2 linked regions of the Cohaesibacter gelatinilyticus genome follow. The protein of the gene in region 1 interacts with the protein of each later gene in a pairwise test. Links are inferred from orthologs where the notes say so. Each region holds a gene or a part of one and is shown on either strand. Other genes may lie near its edges.

Region 1 (5,301 bases):
GCCATTGATGGCGCCTCCCAACCTGCTCCATGTAAAGGATGAGACCATGTCCGTTATTCGTCGTACTTTTGATCGTATGATCCACGCTCGCGAGCAGGAAGCTCGTCGTTATGTTCAAGCTTACATCCGCAATGCTGACCGTAGCCTGCTTTCTGCTGGTGGTTTTGATGCGGACGAAGTGAAGTCCAAAGACGCAAAATATCTGCCATTCTAAGTTCTGGAACTTGACTTGGTTTGGATTCATCAGTCTTGCGACTGAGAAAAAGTAAAGCGGGCCTTGGCCCGCTTTCTTTGTATCTAGAGCATATGCCCGCAAACCGCGCACACTTTTGGGCAATATGCTTCTAGGGTATGCCTGATCAGAAACTGTATGATCAGCTCTGCAGGACCAGAACCAGCCAGCCATCTTCTTCTACAGCGCGCAGCAGATGGAAGCCTTGTTGACGATAGGCTGCAACGACCTTGGCTTTCTGGTGAGGCAACAAACCTGAAAGCACAATGCGGCCACCCAGCATGGTGTTGGCGGCTACATCCTTGGCCATGTCACAAAGTGGTCCGGCCAGAATATTGGCAACGATCAGATCGAACGGGCCTTCTTCCTTGAAAATGGGATGGCTGAAGCCGGAAGCACAAGCAAGTTTCACATATGGATGCACCTCATTGATTCGGACGTTGTCGCGGCTGGTTTCAACGGAAATCGGGTCAATGTCGGTTGCCACAATGGTCTGCTTGAGCAATTTTGCAAGCGCAATGGCAAGGACAGCTGAGCCTGTGCCGAGATCCAGAATGCGTTCAGGTTGAATTTGCTTCAGCTCTTCACTCAAGACCTTCAGGCAGCCTGCTGTGGTGCCATGGTGGCCAGTGCCGAATGCTTGACCAGCATTGATCTGTACAGGAATGCGGCCTTTGGTGTTCATGCCAACATCATGGGAGCCATGAATAACAAAACGGCCTGCTTCAACTGGCACCAGGCCTTCCAGGCTTTTGCTTACCCAATCTTCGTCTGGCAGAGTTACCTTTTCCAATGGTAGCGAGATGTCCTGAGTCTTCAGATTGTCCAGTGCTCGGGAAAGGGCTTCGTCGGCAATTTCCTCAGCTGGATAGAGGGACAAGGCCCAGACTTTGGCGTCTTCATCAATCTCGAAATTGGAAATGGCAAAGCCGTCTTCTTCGAACAGGACTTCAAGATGCCGGGCGGCATTCTGGACCTGATCGGCAGGGCCTTCGGCATAGAGATAGTGGGACATGTGTCAGTCTTTCGCTTGACGTATAACGCTATGGCAACTCGATGCCAATTTTGTGCTTCGATAGCGGCTCTTGGAGGTAAAGGCAAGATCACAAGATGTTCCGCTGGCGTTTCCGCCAATCAATGACGTTCCACAAAGCTGTCAATCACCCGCTTAGTGCCGGTAGAAAACTCGACTGTCAACTTGTTACCTTCGATGGATTTGACATTCCCGTAGCCGAATTTCTGATGGAAAACACGCTCACCTACTGAATAGAGAGATGGTGTATCTGAGGTGCCTTTGGCGATCAGTTCGCCATCAATCACCTTGCCACTGGAAGCAGGTCCGCCTCCATAGCGTTGCTTGGGCTTGCCGGTTTTCTTGGCCTTGTTGTTTTGAGCGCGTTTCCAGCCCGGAGTATCGTAATTGTTCTCGAACGGATCGGAGCTATCAAAGCGGCTTTTGCCATAGATGGAGCCACCGACACCGGAATTGCCATAGCCGCCATAAGTGGATTGGCTCTCCACAACGTCCACATGAGCGGGAGGCAGTTCGTCCAGAAAACGCGATGGGACGGAACTCTGCCAAAGACCATGAATGCGGCGATTGGAAGCCACATAAATCTTGGCACGTTTCTTGGCACGGGTGATGCCCACATAAGCAAGACGGCGTTCTTCTTCCAAACCGCGTGTGCCGGATTCATCCAAAGCACGTTGATGAGGGAAAAGACCTTCTTCCCAACCTGGCAGGAAAACGGTGTCAAATTCCAATCCCTTGGCTGAGTGCAATGTCATGATGGAGACTGCTTCATTACTTTGGGCAGAATCACGATCCATGACCAGCGCAATATGTTCCAGGAAGCTTGGAAGGCTGTCGAACTCTTCCATGGAGCGGATGAGTTCCTTCAAGTTGTCGAGGCGGCCAGGGGCATCAGCGCTTTTGTCCTTCTGCCACATCTCGGTATAACCGGACTCATCCAAAATCATTTCAGCCAGTTCGGTATGCTTCATGGAAGCGAGCATGGTGCGCCAATGGGTAAACTGGCCGAGCACGCCCTTCAGCGAATTGCGCGGACGCGGTTTGAGTTCTTCTGTCTGAACCAGATCAGTTGCAGCTTCGGTAAGAGGCAAACCATGGCTTCGGGCGTGATCGTGAACTTGTTTGAGTGTTGCATCACCCAGGCCGCGGCGCGGGGTGTTGACGATACGCTCAAAGGCCAGATCATCGGCAGGTTGTACCACGCAACGGAAATAGGCGAGGGCATCACGGATCTCGGCGCGTTCATAGAAGCGCGGGCCGCCAATGACGCGATAGTTCAGCCCCATGGTGATGAAGCGATCTTCGAACTCGCGCATCTGGAATGACGCACGGACGAGAATGGCAATTTCGTTCAGATCATGTTTGGCACGCTGGAGATCTTCGATTTGCTCACCGATGGTGCGGGCTTCTTCCTCGCTGTCCCAAGCTGATGTGACTGTTACCTTCTCCGCGTCGTCATCTTCGATTTGGGGATGAAGCGTTTTACCGAGACGGCCTTCATTATAAGTGATCAAATGAGAGGCTGCGGCAAGAATATGGACCGTGGAGCGATAATTGCGTTCAAGTCGAATGACCTTGGCGCCGGGAAAATCTTCCTCGAACCGCAGAATGTTATCGACTTCTGCGCCACGCCAACCATAGATGGATTGGTCGTCGTCACCAACGCAGCAGATATTATTGCCGCCTTGGGCCAGCAGGCGCAGCCAGAGATATTGCGCGATATTGGTGTCTTGATACTCGTCCACCAGAATATAGCGAAAGCGCTTGTGATAATCGGCCAATATGTCCGGGTTTTCGCGGAAGAGCCGCAAGCATTCCAGAAGCAGATCTCCAAAATCACAGGCATTGAGAACTTTCAGGCGGGCCTGATATTCCGTATAGAGTTTGACGCCATGGCCTTGGGCAAAATAATAGCCTTCGTCTTGTGGGACTTGTTGTGGCGTCAGGCCGCGGTTCTTCCAGCCATCAATCAGAGTGTTCAGTTGGCGCGCAGGCCAGCGCTTTTCGTCCAGGCCTTGGGCTTGGATAAGCTGCTTCATCAGGCGAAGTTGGTCGTCAGTATCAAGGATGGTGAAATTGGATTTCAGATCCACCAACTCCGCATGTCGACGCAGGATCTTCACGCCAATCGAGTGGAAGGTGCCCAGCCATTGCATGCCCTCGACATTGCCGCCGATGAGATTGCCGATGCGGTCCTTCATTTCGCGGGCGGCCTTGTTGGTGAAGGTCACTGCGAGGATCTGCCAAGGCATGGCGCTGCGGGTTGCCAGAATATGACCGATGCGGGTGGTAAGAACACGGGTCTTGCCTGTACCTGCGCCAGCCAGCACCAGAAGTGGCCCATCGATGCTTTCTACCGCATCCCGTTGTTCCGGGTTCAGGCCATCCATATAGGGTACGGGCCGCATCTTTTGCAATTGTGCTCGAATGCTTTGATGATCAGGCTCACCGTCTGACGGAGTAGGGGGTGTCGGTGGTGAAGCAAACAAGTCAGACATGGAGTGAGTGGGTCCTACTGGATCGGTTTATGCATGGCATTGAAGGGCATAAGCCCTTATAAACCAGATTTCGAATCTGGATCTAGAACATTATAGCAACATAATGGCTTTGTCAGGACTTTCTAAGCCTTTTTTAAAGGGGGCGATAGAAGTCAAATGCCATTGGTGGGCATTCCAGTCTTAGCGGTGTTCTTGCGCATGGGTGTCGATCAACAGGTCGTTGAAATAGCGAAGGGCATCAACTTGCTTTGCCCAACCAAGTATTTTGGTTGGATCATCAGGATCTGCGACGGGGATTGGTTCGCCACCACAGGCGTCAAAGGCCTTCAAAGCTGTTTCCAGATTATCCATCAACCGTAATGTGTCTGAATCTTCCGGAAGTAGATGGTCTTCTTCCAAAGCATCCTCTGTCAAAGGATGATAGAATTGCGCCACTTTGATATGGGTAACAAGGAACTTGTGATCACCTTCCTGTAAGAAGACACCGCGCATTTCCAGCTGCCAATGAAAATAGGAGCGCCCATGCAGTGCCAATGTCAGGCCTGTGGCAATGGAGACTGTGATAAGTAGTGCGATGGAGAGCGCATATCCACCGGTGAGCTCAAAGACGATCATTGTGGTGGAGACAGGGGCGCCGAGAACCGCAGCGGCCACGGCTCCCATTCCAAGAATGGAATAGAGGCCCTGGCTTGATGCCATTTCCGGGAAGACTTGCGCAGCGATGATGCCAAAGACACCGCCAGTCATGGCGCCGACATAGAGCGAAGGCGAGAAAATTCCCCCGCCGAAACGCGAGGCGAGCGTGATGGCTGTTGCCGCTGTCTTGGCAATGATCAGCGCGAAAAGCATGGCGAGGGGCAGCTTTTGGTGCAGGGCCATGTCGGTTGCTTCATAGCCAACCCCCAGAACTTCCGGGAACACCAGAGCGATACAGCCAATGACAAAGCCACCAATGACTGGGCGCAGGAACAGCGGTATTTTTACATGCCGGGCGACCCAGTCCGTGCCCATCAGAGAAAATTGAAACAACACAGCAACGACGGCACAGGTGATACCGAGCAAAGCAAACGCCGGGAGTTCCCAATAGGATGTGATCTGATAGGCCGGGATGTCAAAGGCTGCTATATCGCCAAAATAAAGGCGGGACAGCAAGGTGCCCATGGCTGACGCCAGAACGATAGGCACAAAGGCAGTCATGGCATAATGGCCGAGAATGACCTCATGGGCGAACAGGACGCCGGCGATGGGAGCATTAAAACTGGCTGATACTGCACTGGCGACGCCACAGGCCAGCAAGGTTTTGCGGGCAGTTGAGGGCAGACTGAACAGTTCGCAGACGATTTTTGCAAGACTGGCACCCAGATGCACCATTGGACCTTCACGACCAGCACTGGCACCAGCGCCCAGTGAGACGATGGTCACGGCGGCGCTATCCAATCCTTGCCAGAAACGCAGACCGGAACCACCGTGAGCACGCGCCTCGATGACATCGGCAACACCTTCAGCGCGTTTGATCGGATGGACATATTCGAGAAACA
Region 2 (3,146 bases), on another replicon or contig:
CTCACCAACAAATGCCGGCCCCGGACTTGGTCTGGAATTGCCGGACTGGCCTTCTGTCGACTATGCCAAATTTGGTCCGGTGTCCCGTCAGAAACTCTCGCGTATTGCGAAGATATCCGGTCCAAGCCTTGCGCGCAATTCCGTGATCATTCCTCACGTGACGAATTTTGAGAGCGCCGACATTACCGATTTGGAAGCCTTCCGCAAGCAGGTAAATTCGGAAGCAAAAGAAGGCGTGAAGATGACAATTCTGGCCTTCGTGGTAAAAGCCGTTGTCGCAGCTCTAAAAGAGTATCCGAAATTCAATAGTTCATTGGATGGTGATGAGCTGGTGATGAAGGAATATTATCATATCGGTGTAGCCGCTGATACGCCTGATGGTTTGGTGGTTCCTGTTGTTAAGGATGCCGATCAAAAGAGTTTGAAAGAGATCGCGGCGGAAATGGGTTCTCTTGCTGGTCAAGCGCGTGAAGGCAAACTCAAACCAATTGATATGCAAGGTGGCACCTTTACAATCTCTTCCCTTGGTGGAATCGGTGGTGAAAATTTTACCCCAATCATCAATGCACCGGAAGTGGCCATCTTGGGTATGGTGCGCTCAGCAGTGAAACCAGTATGGGATGGAGAGACCTTCCAGCCCCGGCTGATTCAACCAATGAGTCTGAGCTGGGATCACCGTGTGGTTGATGGTGTTGCAGCAGCCCGTTTCCTCAAAACTGTACAGACGATCCTTCAGGATTTCCGTCGAATTAACCTGTGATTGGAGGAAACCATGACAGTTAAGGTTGAGATTCCGGATATTGGCGATTTTTCTAATGTCCCTGTCATTGAGCTCAATGTCTCACAGGGTGACGTCGTTGAGATTGATGAACCTCTTTTGATGCTAGAAAGCGATAAGGCAACTTTGGAAGTCCCGGCACCAATTGCGGGCAAAGTTACCGAAATTTTGGTTGCAGAGGGAGACCTTGTGAGCAAGGGCTCTGCGATCATGATGCTTGAGGCAGCAAAGCCAACGGAAAATGAAGCTGCTACGCAAGAAGCATCCTTGCTCTCTCAAGGGGTAGAACCAAATATTGCTTCTGATCCGGTTGGCACTGTTCCATCCGAGAAAATGGCGGATTTGCCTCGGAGTGACCTCCATGCTGATACGGTTGTCGTGGGAGCTGGTCCCGGTGGCTATAGTGCAGCATTTCGTGCTGCGGATCTGGGGCAATCAGTCATTTTGATCGACAATGGTGACACTTTGGGCGGCGTTTGTCTCAATGTCGGCTGTATTCCCTCCAAAGCATTGCTGCATATCGCAAAGGTTATGGATGAGGCAGAAGAGGTTTCGGCGCATGGTGTAGACTATGGCACACCGAGTTTTAATCTCGATAAGGTTCGAGATTGGAAAAAAAGTGTGGTTTCTCGCTTGACCGGGGGCCTGAAAGGTCTCGCCAGAAAGCGTAAGGTCACGACTATTCAGGGATTTGGTACCTTTGGCGGTCCCAATCAGTTTGTTGTTTCAACTGCTGAAGGAAAGAAGACTGTATCATTCCAAAATGCGATTATTGCTGTCGGTTCCTCTCCTGTTAAATTGCCGTTCATTCCAGAAGACCCACGTGTGATTGATAGTACAGGCGCTTTGGAGCTGGAGGATATTCCAAAGCGTTTGCTGGTTCTGGGTGGCGGAATTATCGGAATGGAGCTGGGGCAAGTGTATCAGCGTTTTGGTTCACAAGTTTCCGTTGTAGAAATGATGCCACAAATCATTCCAGGAGCGGACAAGGATGTGATTGCTCCCTTGATGAAACGGGCTTCCTCCCGTTTCAAGGAAATCATGCTCCAAACGCAGGTAACTGCGGTTGAGGCAGCTGCAGATGGTCTTATCGTAACCTTCAAAAAAGGCGAGGAAACCCGTAGGGAGGCCTATGACAAGATTCTGGTCGCCGTCGGGCGCGCGCCAAATGGCAAAAAAATAGCAGCTGAAACTGCTGGAGTTGCTGTTGATGAGCGTGGGTTTATCAAGGTTGACAGGCAGATGCGAACAAATATTCCGCATATTTTAGCCATTGGTGATGTTGTCGGGCAGCCAATGCTTGCCCATAAGGCTGTTCATGAGGCACATATTGCTGCGGAGGTCATAGCAGGCCATAAGGCAGCCTTTGATGCTGCAGTGATACCCTCAGTTGCCTATACCGATCCTGAAGTTGCTTGGGTCGGTTTGACGGAAAATGAAGCAAAAGAGCAAGGGATCATTGTCAAGAAAGCTGTGTTTCCCTGGATGGCGTCTGGCCGTTCTCTCGCAATGGGCCGTGACGATGGGCTGACAAAGTTGCTCTTTGACCCAAAAACCAAACGGATTCTTGGTGCAGGAATTGTAGGGCAGAATGCTGGAGATCTGATTGCAGAGGTTGCCTTGGCAATCGAGTTGGGAGCCGATGCAGAGGATATTGCACTGACAATTCATCCTCACCCGACTCTCTCGGAATCCGTCGGCCTCGCCGCAGAAGTCTTTGAAGGCACAATTACGGATTTGTGACCAAGGTTAAACGCTCACAAAAGAACCGGTCTGCTGCCGATTGGCCGCAGACCGGTAATCAATGAGCATGTTTTTCATATAATATTACCTCTTTGGTCCCTTCCCAAAAATCAATTTACCCTTTCGCATCGACCTTCATCCTGATTATAGGCCAACGCCAGACGGCTATTTGGTTTACGAATGCCTGGTCGTTTTCGCGATCTGCAAATGCAGATATATCGACGATCGAGAAATATATTAAAAATTATTATATCGATTTATTACTTCTATAATAAGTAATTTTACTGCGACATATTTTCTTTATATTCAATTTTTATTTTGATTTGGCATCTTCTGCTAATATAGCGCTTCCGAATTACGCAATTAGCAAGCACCTGCCAATGAAATTCTGACATAATAATAAGCGACATAAATAAGGAAATAATGTCATGTGTTGGAAAATCAAAGAAATCATCAATAATAAAAAACCGGCAATAACCCAGCATCCATACCCATTGCTTTGTTACATCTAGGTAAAACCCAAAATTATTAGACAAAACATAATATCTAATAATTGGATGAACATCTAAAGCGAAAGATAGACGGCCAAATTAAGTATAGTCATGCCTGCGATGGAATTATACTT

Evidence for each region. The genes of interacting proteins can lie anywhere in the genome.
Region 2: the proteins of CRO57_RS09510 (region 1) and lpdA interact in binary tests that used the Escherichia coli proteins (3 or more experiments, as listed by UniProt). The link is inferred for Cohaesibacter gelatinilyticus from one-to-one orthologs.

What each region holds. Positions count from the first base shown.
Region 1 is NZ_OBEL01000001.1:2,088,031-2,093,331, reverse strand. What follows is about bases 1,066-4,086. They hold CRO57_RS09510 (ATP-dependent helicase), read right to left. Parts: upstream 3,764-4,086; coding sequence 1,367-3,763; downstream 1,066-1,366. Other genes in these bases: CRO57_RS09505 (chloride channel protein), read right to left, coding at 3,944-4,086; CRO57_RS09515 (50S ribosomal protein L11 methyltransferase), read right to left, coding at 1,066-1,247. In the rest of the region: CRO57_RS09520 (hypothetical protein), read left to right, coding at 8-214; more of CRO57_RS09515, read right to left, coding at 375-1,065; more of CRO57_RS09505, read right to left, coding at 4,087-5,301. UniProt on the Escherichia coli protein: A helicase with DNA-dependent ATPase activity. Unwinds DNA duplexes with 3'-5' polarity. Translocates on single-stranded DNA with 3'-5' polarity. Initiates unwinding more efficiently from a nicked substrate than double-stranded DNA.
Region 2 is NZ_OBEL01000009.1:67,848-70,993, reverse strand. The notes cover bases 170-3,146. They hold lpdA (dihydrolipoyl dehydrogenase), read left to right. Parts: upstream 170-772; coding sequence 773-2,521; downstream 2,522-3,146. Other genes in these bases: CRO57_RS23175 (2-oxo acid dehydrogenase subunit E2), read left to right, coding at 170-760. Also shown: more of CRO57_RS23175, read left to right, coding at 1-169. UniProt on the Escherichia coli protein: Lipoamide dehydrogenase is a component of the glycine cleavage system as well as of the alpha-ketoacid dehydrogenase complexes.